DNA from 2 places in the Lichenihabitans sp. Uapishka_5 genome. Region 1 is predicted to be linked to the other one. Evidence: riboswitches for the same ligand, from Rfam matches in the RefSeq annotation. Region 1 holds a riboswitch; the other holds the start of a gene.
The links. A riboswitch is a leader RNA that binds a small molecule or an ion and turns the genes downstream of it on or off. The one in region 1 is predicted to bind thiamine pyrophosphate.
Positions count from the first base shown of each region.

Region 2: it holds a riboswitch for thiamine pyrophosphate, as region 1 does, so the genes downstream of both, P7D22_RS17725 (FAD-dependent oxidoreductase) here and P7D22_RS02425 (ABC transporter permease) in region 1, are expected to answer to the same signal.

Region 1 is NZ_JARPVX010000003.1:91,525-99,093, reverse strand. Features, by position in the region: gene P7D22_RS02440 (VOC family protein) at 1-435, shown strand, start outside; gene P7D22_RS02435 (accessory factor UbiK family protein) at 436-702, opposite strand; gene P7D22_RS02430 (ABC transporter substrate-binding protein) at 772-1,707, opposite strand; gene P7D22_RS02425 (ABC transporter permease) at 1,737-2,591, opposite strand; TPP riboswitch at 2,583-2,697, opposite strand; gene P7D22_RS02420 (HAD family hydrolase) at 2,734-3,393, opposite strand; gene P7D22_RS02415 (hypothetical protein) at 3,501-4,070, shown strand; gene P7D22_RS02410 (AI-2E family transporter) at 4,252-6,207, shown strand; gene P7D22_RS02405 (AI-2E family transporter) at 6,267-7,373, shown strand; gene treZ (malto-oligosyltrehalose trehalohydrolase) at 7,420-7,569, shown strand, end outside.
Region 2 is NZ_JARPVX010000068.1:1,397-8,965, reverse strand. Features, by position in the region: gene rph (ribonuclease PH) at 1-396, opposite strand, end outside; gene ureC (urease subunit alpha) at 716-2,428, shown strand; gene P7D22_RS17750 (metal-sensitive transcriptional regulator) at 2,633-2,944, shown strand; partial or broken gene ureE (urease accessory protein UreE) at 3,055-3,546, shown strand; gene P7D22_RS17740 (urease accessory protein UreF) at 3,549-4,211, shown strand; gene ureG (urease accessory protein UreG) at 4,208-4,831, shown strand; gene P7D22_RS17730 (GNAT family N-acetyltransferase) at 4,843-5,388, shown strand; TPP riboswitch at 5,417-5,535, shown strand; gene P7D22_RS17725 (FAD-dependent oxidoreductase) at 5,574-6,542, shown strand; gene thiS (sulfur carrier protein ThiS) at 6,539-6,736, shown strand; gene P7D22_RS17715 (thiazole synthase) at 6,741-7,511, shown strand; gene P7D22_RS17710 (thiamine phosphate synthase) at 7,508-7,569, shown strand, end outside.

The DNA.
Region 1 (7,569 bases):
ATCGACCGGGCTCTCGGGTTCTACTGCGGGGTGCTGGGCTTTACCTTGATGCAGAGGTTCGGGCGTCAGGCGGCTTTCGTGTCGGCCGGCGGCTACCACCACCACATCGGTCTCAACACCTGGGAAAGCCATGGCGGGTCGCCGCCTGCGGCCGGGACGACAGGGCTCTACCACCTCGCCATCCTGTATCCACGGCGCGCCGACCTTGCGACGGCGCTGCGCCGGTTGATCGCGGCCGGCGTATCGCTCGATGGAGCGTCCGACCATGGCGTGAGCGAGGCCCTCTACCTGAGGGACCCGGACCAGAATGGTGTCGAACTTTATTGGGACCGGCCGCAAACGGATTGGCCGCTCGACCGCGAGGGTGGACTCGCGATGGTGTCGCTAGCGCTCGACCTCAAGTCCCTGCTGGCCGAGCCGATCCCGCCGGCATGATCAGCCGGCCGTCGCAGCCCCGGAGGCGAGCTTCGCCTCAAGCACCACGAGGCGCTTCTTCAAGGCCTCGTTCTCGTCGCGCGCCGTGGCGGCCATGTCGCGCACCGCCTCGAATTCTTCGCGCGACACCACGTCCATGGAGGACAGAAGCCGCTCGGCCTGGGTCTTGACCGCCGTCTCGGCTTCACGCCGGACCCCATGGGCGACGCCAGCGGCATCGGTCATCAACTTGGCCATCTCATCGAATATGCGACCGCGCGGCGCCATGCTGGTTCTCCCTCGACCTGAGGTCCCAGATGGCCCGAACGGTCGCGGCGCGCAAGGGTGGGCGGCGCCTTAGTTCACCGGCACCACATAGCGCTCCACCGGCTCGACGGCCTTCAACAGCCCCTTGCTCTTCAGGTAGTCGGCCATGCGGGTGTAGCGGGCGAGGTCCACAGCGGCGGGATCATGGTCGAGGCGCGGCAAGGTATCGGCCCAGGCCTGCTTGTTGAGCGGGTCGTCGAGCTTCGGATAGGCCTTGATGAACTGGGCCCAGGCCTCGGCCGGGTGGTTGAGGATGAACAACGTCGCGTCCTCGGTGGCGTCCAGGAAGGCCCGGGTTTGCGGTGCCTTGGCCTTGTCGGGGGTCGTCACGTAGATCAACTCGTCATAGGCGGGGAAGCCGACGTCCTCCGGGTAGAAGGCCCGGCCGGGATGGCCGGCGAGCTTCATCTCGGTCAGCTCGAAGTTGCGGTAGCCGCCCACCACGGCATCGACCTGCTTGCTGACGAGCGCCTCGGTGAGGGCGAAGTTGACGTTGACGAGCTTCACATCGGCGACCGTGAGACCGGCCTTGGCCAGCATGGCCGACAGCATCACGTCCTCGAAGCCGGACACCGAATAGCCGATCGACTTGCCCTTCAGGTCCGCGAGGCTCTTGATCGGGCCGTCCTCCAGCACGATCAGCGTGTTCAGCGGCGTCGCGATGGCGGCGCCGACCCGCACGAGGTCGATGCCTTCCTGGCGCGACAGGTAGAAGCTCGGCTGGTAGGTGACCGCGATGTCGCCCTGTCCGGCTGCGACGAGGCGCGGCGGCATGGCAGGATCGGCGGGTTCGATGAAGCTGACGTCGAGGCCGTGCCGGGCGAAGAAGCCGCCCTCCTTGGCGATCACTAGAGCGGCATGATCCGGATTGACGAACCAGTCGAGCAGGATCGTGAGTTTCGTTTCGGCCAGGGCCGGGGTCAGCGTGGCCATGAAGGCGGCCAGCAGCATGGCGATCAAGCGCATCGAGGATTTCTCTCCGGTTGTGAACGGGTTCAAAGCGTGTCGGGCGCCCAGAAGACGAGACGGCGAGTCAGGAGGCCGACAAGCCCCCACAAGGCCACCGAGAAGGCGGCCAGGATCGTCAGCCCGGCGAAGACGACGTCGGTCTGCATGCGGGCATTGGCATGCAACATCGCGAGGCCAAGGCCCGACGACGAGCCGACCCATTCGCCGATGATGGCGCCGATGGGTGCCCCGGCGGCCGCCACCCGCAGCCCGCTGCCGAGCGCCGGCAAGGCGGCCGGGACGCGGATGAGGAACAACAGGTCGCGCCGGCTGGCGCCATGCAGCCGCGCCAGGTCGACGAGATTTTCGTCCGTGCGGCGCAGGCCTTCGAGGAAGGTGGTGGTGACCGGGAAGAAGATCACCAGCGCCGCCATGGCGAGCTTCGACGTGATGCCGAAGCCGAGCCAGATCACCAGCAACGGCGCGATGGCGAAGACGGGCAGCGCCTGGGTGACGACGAGGATGGGCGCGAGGGCGCGTTCGAGGATCGGCGCCCGCGCCATCAGGAGCGCCGCACCGGCGCCGGCCAGGACGCCGATCGCGAGGCCGCCGATCATCTCGCCGAAGGTCACGAGTGCGTCGGGCCACAGCAGCGGGAATCGGATGACGAGCGTTGTGGCGACGCGCGATGGGGCCGGCAGCAGGTACGGCGGCACCGCGAATGCCCGCACGGCGATTTCCCAGGCGGCCATCAGCCCGAGGAGCGTCGACACGGCGGTCCACGGCACGGTCTTCGAGAGAGCCGCGAACCGCGAAACAGCGAGGTCGTCCCGCACCGGCGGGCTTAGGATAATGGACGGGCCCGCCACACAGGGTTCGGACCGCAGGCCGGGCCTGGGCATCGCTTCGTTCCCTCCGCCGGCATGATCCGGTTCAGGTTCAACGGGTTTCTCTCACGGGCGAGAGCTCTCAGCTCGGCTTGAACACCGAACACCCCGACGTAGCGGAAAGCTTAAAGACGACCGGGGCCGCCGGCAACCCGGTTTATCGACCCGTGCGGCGGCGCACGAAGTCGAGGATGGCCGGATCGGTGAAGTCTCGACCGGCCACATGGGCGCCGGCCTGCCGCAGCGCCTCGGGGTCGAAGGTCGAGGCGATGCCCACGACGCCGAGGCCGGCGCCCGCGGCCGAGGCGATACCGGTGCGTGAATCCTCGAACCCGACCGACCGGGCCGCATCGCCGCCCATGGCGTCGAGGGCCGTCAGATAGGGCAGGGGATGTGGCTTCGCCTGGGGCAGCTCGGGGCCGATCACCACCAGCTTGAAGCGGTGACGGATGTCCAGCATGGCCAGCACCGCATCGGCATTGGCGCGCGGCGCATTGGTGACGACCGCGCAAGGGACCGCCTCGGCATCGGCCCAATCTAACAGGCCCAGCAAGCCTGACGCGGCCTCGACCGCATGCAGGCGCTCGCGGTAGGCCGCTTCCTTGCGGTCCATCAGGATGAGACGGTCGGCTTCGGGCAGCCCAGGCACGAACTCCGCCGCGATGTCGGGGTTGTTTCGGCCGATGATGCGCGACGTGTAGACGTCCCAATCGACCGCCACCCCGTGGGGCGTGAAGATGCTTTGGAACGCCTCGAAATGCAGGTGGTCGGTTTCCGCGATCGTGCCGTCGAGGTCGAAAAGGAGTGTCGCTGTCATGCACCCTTCTAGCATGGCCAGGATCGGGTCGGCGATGGTCGTTAAGGTTTCGTTAACCGCGTTTGTTTAGCGTCGGTTTACGCCCGCCTCCGTCGTCGGACCCCTGCATGAGCCTCGCCGAAGACCTTCCCCGCTCGTATCTCGGTTCACTGAGCCGGCCGACGTCGCCCAAGCTGACACGCGTGTCGCTGGCCGATCTCGTGACACGGCCGGTGGCGACCGAGGCCCGCGCGACCGTGCAGCGGGCCCCCTTGCCAGAAGCCGAGCTTCCTGCCGAGCCCTCCGTGGTGGCGATGCCGCGGCGCGCCGAGCGGGCCGCCCCGGGCGACGCCAGCCTCGAGATCCTGGACCGGGCCTCCAAGGGCATGTCGCTGATCCTCAGCCGCTACAAGCAGCTCGAAGACCACGTGAAGCAGGTCGATTCCTGGTCCAACGCCCAGATCCAGGCCGCCGAGGCCGAGGCGGCCCGCTGGCAGGATGCCGCCAGCACGGCCGAGAAGCGGCTCGAAGACTGCCAGCGCAGCCTTGAAATCATGGTGCGGCGTGCCGAAGCGGCCGAGCAGGCCATGTATCGCGACAAGGAAGCTCTGACGGTTTTGCAGGAGCGCATCATCGAATCGTTCGGCTTCGGCTCGGATGCCCACGATGCCATCGCGGCTGGCTTGCAGCTGGACTGACACGTCTGAACAAGGCGGATGACAGGCGCGGACCCTCCGGGTGCCGCGCCTTTTTCATTTTGAGGCACAAACCTCGGCCATGCTGCGAACGATCTGGGCCTCGGCACGTTAGCTGCCTGCCGGCGGGGGCTGGACTGGCCATCACGGCTTAGCCGTGGCGTGGAATTTGGGGATGGACACCATGGCGGATACGACGGCGCGGCAGCCGGCACAGGTCACGCCGCCACCTTTGCCTGGGTTGAACAGCCTCGTCACGTTGATCACCGGCGTTGTGGTCGTGGCAGCGCTTTACCTCGGTCGCGAGGTGCTGGTCCCGATCACGCTGGCGATCCTGTTGTCGTTCGTGTTGTCGCCGATCGTGGCGCTGCTACGCCGAATCCACGTGCCGCAGATTCCCTCGGTTTTGGTTGCCGTGGTCATTGGCCTTGGCGCCATCGGGGTTCTGGTCGGGATCATCGGATTGCAGATCGCCGGATTGGCGGGCGACGTCCCGCGCTATGCTGCCACGATCGAGACCAAGGCGACGGCCCTGCAGGGTGCCACCCTCGGTCGGCTCCGCTCGATGACCGAACGCATCGGCGAGCATATGAAGCCCGAGGGCACCAACGCTCCCGAGGCGGCGGCAACAGCCGCGTCCCCTGACGGCGCGAAGCCGACCACCGTCGAGGTGCGCCAGCCTCCGTCCACCCCGCTCGAGATCGCCCGAAACGTCCTCGAACCGGTGTTGAAGCCGATCGAGAGCGCGCTGATCATCTTCATCGTCGCTGTGTTCATTCTCATGCAGAAGGAGGATCTGCGCGACAGGATGATCCGGCTGGCTGGGTCTGGCGACCTTCATCGCACCACCGTGGCGATGGACGATGCGGGCCACCGCCTCAGTAAATACTTCCTCGCCCAGGTCGGCATCAACACGGTGTTCGGCGCCGTGATCGGCATCGGACTGTATTTCATCGGTGTGCCGTCGGCCCTGTTATGGGGCATCCTGGCCGGCATCCTGCGCTTTGTTCCCTATGTGGGTGCCGTGCTGGCAGCCGCGCTGCCTTTGGCGCTTGCGGCGGCGGTCGATCCTGGCTGGAGCTTGGTGATCTGGACCGCTGGGCTGTTCCTGATCAGCGAAACCATCACGGGCCAGGTGGTCGAGCCCCTGATCTATGGTCATTCGACCGGGCTTTCGCCTGCCGCCGTGGTGATCGCGGCGATCTTCTGGTCTTGGATCTGGGGGCCGATCGGCCTCATCCTGTCGACGCCGCTGACCTTGTGCCTCGTGGTTCTGGGACGCTACGTCGACCGGTTGGAATTCCTCGACGTGCTGCTTGGCGATCGCCCTGCGCTGACGCCGGTGGAGAACTTCTACCAGCGCATGCTGGCCGATGATCCCGACGAGGCACTCCAGCAGGCGGAACTGCTGCTGAAGGAGCGGTCGCTCACGACTTACTACGACGAGGTGGTGCTGAAGGGCCTTCAGCTCGCGGCCAATGATGCGTCGCGTGGCGTCCTGCAGGACGATCGCATCGACAACATCCGCATGAGCGTGCGGCACCTGGTGGAAGACCTCGGCCACCATGACGACCGTGACCCCCACCCGGAGGAAAAAGCCGCCGCCGCTGGCGTGACGTCCAAAGCTGAGCGCGATGTGCCGGCACCGAACGCTATCGACGCAACGCCTCCGGCGGAAGACGAGCTGGCGCCGCAATGGCAGGTCGAGGCACCTGTGCTGTGTCTGGCTGGGCGTGGTCCGCTCGACGAAGCCGTGTCTGCGATCCTCGGGCAGTTGCTCGACAAACATGGACTTGGGAGCCGCATGGCCGCGCACGACCTCGCGTCGCGGGACGGCATCCGGTCGCTCGACCTCGGCGATACCGCGATGATCTGCGTCAGCTATCTCGATCTCAACAACAATCCGGCTGCACTGCATTATCTCGTGCGGCGGCTCAAGGCGCGGGCGCCCAATGTGTCGATCCTGGTTGGTCTCTGGCCGGCGGATGCCAAGGTGCTCCAGGACGAGCGCCTGCGGTCGGTCATCGGGGCTGACCATTTCACGACGTCGCTGCGCGAGACGGTCGAAACCTGCGTGGCCGTGGCTCACCAGAAGGCTGCGGAAACGCGGGCGTCCGGTGCCATCCAGGCGGTAGCCTGACGCATGCCGGCTTGGATCAACGTGCATCATCATGCTGCCCCTTTGCATAGGAGGGCAGCATGGTGATGCCGGTGTCGAACCCTCCGGTTCCTCTCGATGCGGCCGACACGTCTTCCCGGCTTCAGCGCAATGCCCGCTTCACGCTGGTTGCGGTTCTGCTCGGCCTCAGCCTGTGGACCATCCACGATTTTCTGCCCGCCCTAGTGTGGGCAGCCGTTCTGGCCATCGCGTTCTGGCCGCTGTATCGGCGCACCCTGCGGCGGTTTCCGCCGGGGCGTCACAACATCCTGGTGCCGGGAGCCTTCTCGCTGGGCCTCGGGCTCCTGTTCGGATTGCCATTGCTGGTGCTGGTCATCCAGGGGGCCCGCGAAGCCCATGACGTCATGGGGCTGTATCGTCAGGCCACCACTTCCGGCATCCCGGAGCCCGAATGGGTGCGCCACCTGCCACTCGGCTCCGATGCCATATCGCACTGGTGGCAGGACAATCTGGCCAACGGTGTCGAGCCGGACGGTTTGGCTCAGCGCATCAACAAGGCGCAGGTCGCCCGCACCGGGCGCCGGATCGCCAAGGATGTCGTGCATCGCGGGGTGCTGTTCTTCTTCGCCCTGATGACGTTGTTCTTCCTGCTGAAGGAAGGCGAAGCGCTGATGCGGCAGATGCTGGTCGCGAGCGGCAAGCTGTTTGGCGCGCGTGGCGAACGCATCGCTCATCAGATGGTGGCCTCGGTGCACGGCACCGTGGACGGACTGGTGCTGGTTGGCCTCGGAGAAGGATTCCTGATGGGCATCGCCTATGCGGTGGCAGGGCTGCCGCACCCCATTCTGTTTGGCGCCCTCACGGCCGTCGCCGCAATGGTGCCTTTTGCGGTCACGGTGGTGTTGCTGCTGGCGGGCGCAGTGCTGCTGGTGCAAGGCAGCGTGGTGGCCGCCATCGTGATCGTGGCCCTCGGGTCGATCCTGGCCTTCGCGGCCGACCATTTCATCCGCCCCGCGCTGATCGGCGGCACCACCCGCCTGCCGTTCCTGTGGGTGCTGATCGGCATCCTGGGCGGTGTGGAAACCTGGGGCCTCGTCGGCTTGTTCGCCGGTCCGGCCCTGATGGCGGCCACCATCCTGCTGTGGCGCGAGCTGGTCGGCGACGAGGCGGTCGGGAAGCCCGTCTAGCAGCCGGTCCCCAGTCCACCGCGTCAAATCACTCATGAGCATATCGATGACCACACAAGTTCCGTCCCGCCGTTATCCGGTGGGAGCCGAATGTCTGGGTGACGGCGTGTCGTTCCGGGTGTGGGCCCCGAAACACGGCCGCGTGGCGATCGAGGTCGACGGCGCCGAACACATCCTGGAGCCGGATCAGGACGGG
Region 2 (7,569 bases), on a different contig from region 1:
GCCCGTGATGGCGGCCGTGCGCGTGCCGCCATCGGCCTGGAGCACGTCGCAATCGATGCTGATCTGCCGCTCGCCCATCGCCGAAAGGTCGACCACGGCCCGCAAGCTGCGCCCGATCAGGCGCTGGATCTCCTGGGTGCGGCCGGACGGCTTGCCGGACGTCGACTCGCGCCGGGTGCGGGTCAGGGTGGCGCGGGGCAGCATGGCATATTCGGCCGTGATCCAGCCGCGGCCCTGGCCGCGCAACCACGGCGGCGGCTTGTCTTCGAGCGTCGCCGTGCAAAGCACGTGCGTGTCGCCGAACTTCACCAGGCACGAGCCTTCGGCATAGCGCGCGACGGCACGCTCGAGGGTGACGGATCGCATGGCATCGGCGGCACGCTTGGACGGTCGCATGGGGTCTCCTTGGTGGTTTTCGCTGTAGGCGGGAACGCCCGCGCCCGCAACCTCGGGCGGGTGCGCAGGCCGAACCGGGTGGTTCGGATTGGCACAGGCTCCCTTTACGCGGCGCAACGGAACTAAAACCCGGCCTGGATGATTTGGATCTCGAAAGACCTGCACTTGAGCCTCCGTCGAGCCCTGCTTGACGGAGGTATTTTTTTGGCCGCGTGGGAGCCTTGTGTGCCTGGCTGAAATCTTCTTCAGGCGCTGAGCAAAACGAGCCTTCCGTTTTCGTCGACCCGGACTATTGTGACGGCCGAGGGGTTTTCACCGCATGGCCAGCACGCTTTCCCGTTCAGCCTACGCCAACATGTTCGGCCCGACGGTGGGCGATCGCGTCCGCCTCGCCGACACCGAATTGTTCATCGGCATCGAGCGTGACTTCACCACCTACGGCAACGAGGTGAAGTTCGGCGGCGGCAAGGTGATCCGCGACGGCATGGGGCAGTCGCAAGCCTCGCGGGCCGAAGGTGCGGTCGACACGGTCATCACCAACGCGGTGATCCTCGACCATTGGGGCATCGTGAAGGGCGACGTCGGGCTCAGGGACGGTCGTATCGCGGCGATCGGCAAGGCCGGCAACCCGGAGATCCAGCCTGGCGTCGACATCATCATCGGGCCGGGCACGGAGGTCATCGCCGGCGAAGGCAAGATCCTCACGGCCGGCGGCTTCGATACCCACATCCATTTCATCTGCCCGCAGCAGATCGAGGAAGCGCTGATGTCGGGCGTCACCTCCATGCTGGGCGGCGGCACGGGGCCCGCGACCGGCACCTTCGCCACTACCTGCACGCCCGGGCCCTGGCACATCGCCCGCATGATCGAGGCGGCCGACGCCTTTCCGATGAACCTCGGTTTTGCCGGTAAGGGCAATGCCTCGACGCCGCGTGGCCTCGTCGAACAGGTCGAGGCCGGCGCCTGCGCGCTGAAGCTGCACGAAGACTGGGGCACCACGCCGGCCGCCATCGACAACTGCCTGTCGGTCGCCGACGACCACGACATCCAGGTGATGATTCACACCGACACGCTGAACGAGTCGGGCTTCGTCGAGGACACCATCAAGGCCTTCAAGGGCCGCACCATTCACGCCTTCCACACCGAGGGTGCGGGCGGCGGCCATGCGCCCGATATCATCTCGGTGGCGGGGCTCGACAACGTGCTGCCGTCTTCCACCAACCCGACGCGGCCCTTCACGGTCAACACGCTCGACGAACACCTCGACATGCTGATGGTGTGCCATCACCTCGATTCGTCGATCCCCGAAGACCTCGCCTTCGCGGAATCCCGCATTCGCAAGGAAACCATCGCGGCCGAGGACATCCTGCACGATATCGGTGCGCTCTCGATGATGTCGTCCGACAGCCAGGCCATGGGCCGGGTCGGCGAGGTCATCATCCGCACCTGGCAGACGGCCGACAAGATGAAGCGCCAGCGCGGTCCCTTGGCCGGGGAGCGGGACGGCACCGACAACCTCCGGGTGAAGCGCTACATCGCCAAATACACCATCAACCCGGCGATCGCGCATGGCGTGTCGAAGCACATCGGTTCGATCGAGCCCGGTAAGCTCGCTGACCTCGTCTTGTGGTCGCCTGCCTTCTTCGGCGTGAAACCCGACCTGATTATCAAGGGCGGCGCCATTGCGGCCGCCCCGATGGGCGACCCGAACGCCTCCATCCCGACCCCGCAACCGATGCATTACCGCCCGATGTTCGGCGCCTTCGGGCGGGCCGTCGCGGCAACAAGCCTGACCTTTGTGTCGCGGCAAGCCGTTGCGGCCGGGCTCGCGGAGCGGCTGCGCGTCACGAAGCCTCTGGTGGCGGTCGAGAACACGCGCGGAAGCTTGCGCAAGTCGAGCATGATTCACAACGACGCAACTCCGGCGATCGACGTCGATCCGGAAACCTACATGGTCAAGGCGGACGGAGTGCATCTCACCTGCGAGCCGGCCAGCGTGCTGCCCATGGCGCAGCGTTTCTTTCTGTTTTGACTGGCGTCTCTGACATAAGGAAATGTTAAAAAATCATTGCTCTATGTCATATTCGGCAGTAAATTTTGGGTGTTGCCAAGGTCAGTCGGCATTTGCTGCGGCGACTTTGCATTTAGAATCGATAAATCGCTTTAGAATATTCGTGCAATCATTATGCAGCCGCCTCGATGGGGCGCTGCTCGAACGTGGGGCTCAGCACCAGCCATGCGGGTGGATGTCATCGAAGAGCGAATTCAGGCCAAGCGCGACGTGAGCGAAAAAACAGCCATTCTGCAGCGCCTCGCACGTATCGAAGGCCAGGTCCGAGGTTTGCGGCAGATGGCCGAAGGCGATCGTGGCACGGTGGAGCAGATCCAGCAGGTGAACGCCGTCATCGCAGCCTTGCGGGAGGTGGCGTTGCTGTCGATCTCGCAGGAAGTGAAGGGGCAAGTCGCCGGCATGGCCGGCGTGCCGGCCGACAACGCCGACCTGCAGCGCCTCGTCGATCTTCTGCGAAGCACTTTCCGGATCGTCTGAGGTCTGGCGCTCCGCGCGACCGCCCGATACAAGCGCCGACGCCACGTCGCGTTCCGGTCGAATGGGTTTCGAAAACCATGAATGAGCATGCTGGATCGTCGGGCCAGGACATGCCCGTTCGGGCGATCCGGGTTGTGACGCCGGGCGGCGCCGCCTGCCACGATGCCGTCGTGCTGGATTTCGACGATCGCCATCGCCGCCGCCTTGCCCTGAAGGGCACGCGCGGCATCGCCTTTCTGCTCGACCTGCCGCAGGCGGTGCTGCTGCGCGGCGGGGACGTGCTGGAACTGGAAGACGGACGCCGGATCGAGGTGGTGGCGGCTCCCGAGCCGATGGTCGAGGTGCGGGCCGCCAGCGTCGAGGCCCTGGCGCGTCTCGCCTGGCACCTCGGCAACCGTCACCTGCCGGTTGAGATCCGGCCGAACGCGCTGCGCATCCGCCGCGACCACGTCATCGAGGCGATGCTGGAAGGCCTCGGCGCTCGTCTGCGGACCATCGAGGCGCCGTTCAACCCGGAAGGCGGCGCTTATGCGTCGAGCCATGCGACCGGCACGCAGGCCCATGATCATGGCCATGGCGCGCACCATCACGCCCACCCGCATTGATGGCCGATGAAGCGCTGCTGCGGCTGCTGAGCTGGACGTCGCCGTCCTTTCCGGTCGGCGCCTTCACCTATTCGCACGGCCTGGAAACCGCGGCCGACGAGGGTCGCATCGCCGATGCCGCCACATTGGCGGACTGGCTCGACGGGCTGCTGCGCCATGGGGCCGCCCGCAACGATGGCATCCTGGCCGCGGCGGCCTGGCAGGCCCGAGAGGCGGTGGCGTTGGCGAGCCTCAACGACCTGGCCCTGGCGCTGTGCCCGTCGCGGGAGCGACACCTCGAGAGTGCCGGCCAAGGCAAGGCTTTCGCGGCCGCGATCCGGGCTGCCTGGCCCGAAGCCGTGCCGGCCTGGCCGGCCTCGGGCGACCTCGCTTATCCGGTCGCCTACGGCAGCGCCTGCGGCCGGGCCGGCATTCCGCTCGGTGCCGCGCTCGAAGCGCTGGCGCATGGCTTCGTGGCCAACCTCGTGTCGGCGGCCATCCGGCTCGGCGTCGTGGGGCAGACGGGCGGCCTGCGGGTCTTGGCCGGCACGGTGCCGGCCGTGCGCGAGATCGCGGCCTTTGCGGCCACCGCGACGCTTGACGACCTCGGCGGCGCGGCGCAGCAATCCGATGTCGCGGCCCTGCGCCACGAAACGCTGTATTCGAGGTTGTTCCGTTCATGAGCGCATCCCATGGCCCCTTGCGGGTCGGCATCGGCGGCCCCGTCGGCTCGGGCAAGACCGCCCTGATGGAGCTCTTGTGCAAGCGGCTGCGCGGCACGCACGACATCGCGGCCATCACCAACGACATCTACACCCGCGAGGATGCCGAGATCCTGGCGCGCGCCGAAGCGCTGCCGCTCGATCGCATCATGGGGGTCGAGACGGGCGGCTGCCCCCATACGGCGATCCGCGAAGATGCCTCGATCAACCTTGCCGCCATCGACACGATGAACGAGCGCTTTCCCGCTCTCGACCTCATCCTGATCGAATCGGGCGGCGATAACCTGGCCGCCACCTTCTCGCCCGAGCTCGCCGACCTGACCATCTACGTCATCGACGTGTCGGGCGGCGAGAAGATCCCGCGCAAGGGCGGCCCCGGCATCACCCGCTCGGACCTGCTGGTCATCAACAAGACCGACCTCGCCCCCTATGTCGGCGCCTCGCTCGACGTGATGGAGCGCGACACGGTGACCATGCGGCGCGGCAAGCCCTACGTGTTCTCCAACATGAAGTCCGGCGACGGGCTCGAGCGCGTGGTGGACTTCATCGTGGCCAAGGGCGGTCTGGCCCCGGCCGCCTGAGGATGGGGCCGGTGATCGAGACGGAGCGTCTCCTGCTGCGTCCCATCGGGCTCGACGATGTGGCGGACTGCACGGCGCTTTGGGGCGATCCCGCCACGATGGGCTTCATCGGCAACGGCCAGCCGCTGAGCGCCGAGGAGGTCTGGTCCCGCACCCTGCGCCACATCGGCCATTGGCACGCCCTCGGCTACGGCTATTGGGCGGTGCGCGAAACGGCGAACGGCGGCTTCGTGGGCGACGTCGGGTTCCAGACCCTGCGCCGCGCCATCGAGCCAAGCCTCGGCGACCGGCCCGAGATCGGCTGGGTGCTGGCCGCGGCCGCCCAGGGGCGTGGCTTTGCCCGCGAGGCCGTCGCGGGCGTGCTCGATTGGGCCGACGCCCACCTTTCGGCGGATGAAACCTGCTGCATCATCCGGCCGGCGCATGCGCGCTCGATCCGCATCGCCGAGGCCGTGGGCTACCAGCGCACCGGCACGGCCCGCTATGGCGCCGCCAGCATGGAGGTCTTCGCCCGACCCCGGGGCTTTCAATCGCGGCTTCTCATTCCCACATCTTGACCTGTCGTCGAGTTTTGCGGAAACACGGCGGACTGCCGAGGGGAGCCCCGCCAAGGGGCTGAGAGATCGCTGACTGCAACGCGGCGCGATTGACCCTTATCACCTGATCCGGATCATGCCGGCGGAGGGACGGACACCGAGATGCGAAGCGATCCGAAAGCCATTTGCGTCACGAGCGCGCGCCGATGCACGTGACCGTGATCGGCGCCGGCGCGGCGGGGCTCGTGGCCGCAACAGAACTGATGGAGCGCGGCGCCAGCGTGACGGTGCTGGAGCGTGGCCGCGAGATCGGGGCTGGCGCCACCTCCTGGTACGCGGGCGGCATGCTGGCCCCCTGGTGCGAGCGCGAAGGCGCCGACGCTGCCGTGCTGGCGGAAGGCCGCTTGGCGCTCGACTGGTGGCCGAAGCATTTTGCCGGCACGGTGCAGGCCGGAACCCTGGTGGTGACGCCACCCCGTGACGCGGCCGAACTGCAGCGCTTCGCCCGCCGTACCTCGGGCTTTACGACCCTGGATGCCGCTGGCGTCGCGGCCCTCGAACCCGACCTCGAAGGTCGCTTTCGCCAGGGTCTGTTCTTCGCCGACGAAGCCCACCTCGATCCCCGCGCCGCCCTGCGCAGCCTCGCGGTGGGGCTTGTGGCGCACGGTGCCGCCGTGCGGCTCGGCGTTTCGGCCGATGAGGCCGAGGTCGAGGCCGATGCCGTGGTGGATTCCCGCGGGGTCGCGGGGCGCGACAGGCTGCCGGCCCTGCGCGGCGTGCGGGGCGAGATGGTGATGGTGCGCACCACCGACGTGACACTGTCGCGGCCGGTCCGCTTTCTGCACCCGCGCGTTCCGCTCTATATCGTGCCGCGTGGCGACGGCCGCTTCATGGTGGGAGCCACCATGATCGAGAGCGATGCCGCCGGGCCGATGACGGTCCGCTCGGCGCTCGAGTTGCTGAACGCCGCCTATGCGCTGCACCCGGCCTTTGCGGAAGCCGCCATCCTGGAGTTCGGCGCCGGGGTCCGCCCGGCCTATGCCGACAACCTGCCGCGCTTGGTGCGCGACGGCCGCGTGCTGCGCCTGAACGGCATGCACCGCCATGGCTTTCTCCTGTCGCCCTGGCTCGCCCGCCAGGCCGCCGAGGCGCTCTTCCCCATGAGGTCCGCATGACGCTCACCATCAACGGCCAGCCGGCCGACCATGCGGCCGCCACCCTGGCCGAACTGGTCGAGGCGCTCGGCCTCGCGGACGCCAAGGTCGCGACCGCCCTCAACGGCACCTTCGTGCCCGTGCGGACCCGCGCCGCGACGCCCCTCTCGCATGGCGATCGCATCGAGGTCGTCGCACCACGCCAGGGAGGCTGACACCATGGAGTTCTACGGCAAAACGTTCGGCTCGCGCCTGCTGCTCGGCACGGCGCTTTATCCATCCCCCAGCGTGATGGCCGAAGCCGTGCGGGCGTCGGGTGCCGAGATCCTGACGGTGTCGCTGCGCCGGGAAAGCGCCGCCGAGCGCCAGGGGCAGGATTTCTGGACCCTGATCCGCGACACTGGCGCGACCGTGCTGCCCAACACGGCCGGCTGCCATTCGGTGAAGGAGGCCGTCACCACGGCCGAGATGGCCCGCGAACTGTTTGGCACGCCCTGGATCAAGCTCGAGGTGATCGGCGAGGCCGATACCCTGCAGCCCGATGTCTTCGGGCTCGTCGAGGCGGCTCGCATCCTGTGCGCCGACGGGTTCGAGGTGTTCCCCTACACGACCGATGACCTCGTGGTGGCGGAGCGCCTGCTCGAGGCCGGCTGCCAGGTGTTGATGCCCTGGGGCGCACCGATCGGCAGCGGCCGCGGCCTTAACAATCCTTACGCCTTGCGTTCGATGCGGGCGCATTTCCCCGATGTGCCGCTGGTGGTGGATGCCGGCATCGGTCTGCCGTCCCATGCGGCGGCCGCAATGGAGCTTGGCTACGACGCCATCCTGCTCAACACCGCGGTGGCCAAGGCCGGCGATCCGGTCCGCATGGCGGAAGCCTTTGCCAAGGCCATCGCGGCCGGCCGCCTCGGCTTCGAGGCCGATCCGATGGAGATGCGCGACATGGCGGCCCCCTCGACCCCGGTGCTCGGAAAGGCGTTGCTCGCATGATGGCCTATCAGGCGATCGACCCGTTTTATCCCGTCGTGCCGGACGCCGCCTGGGTGGC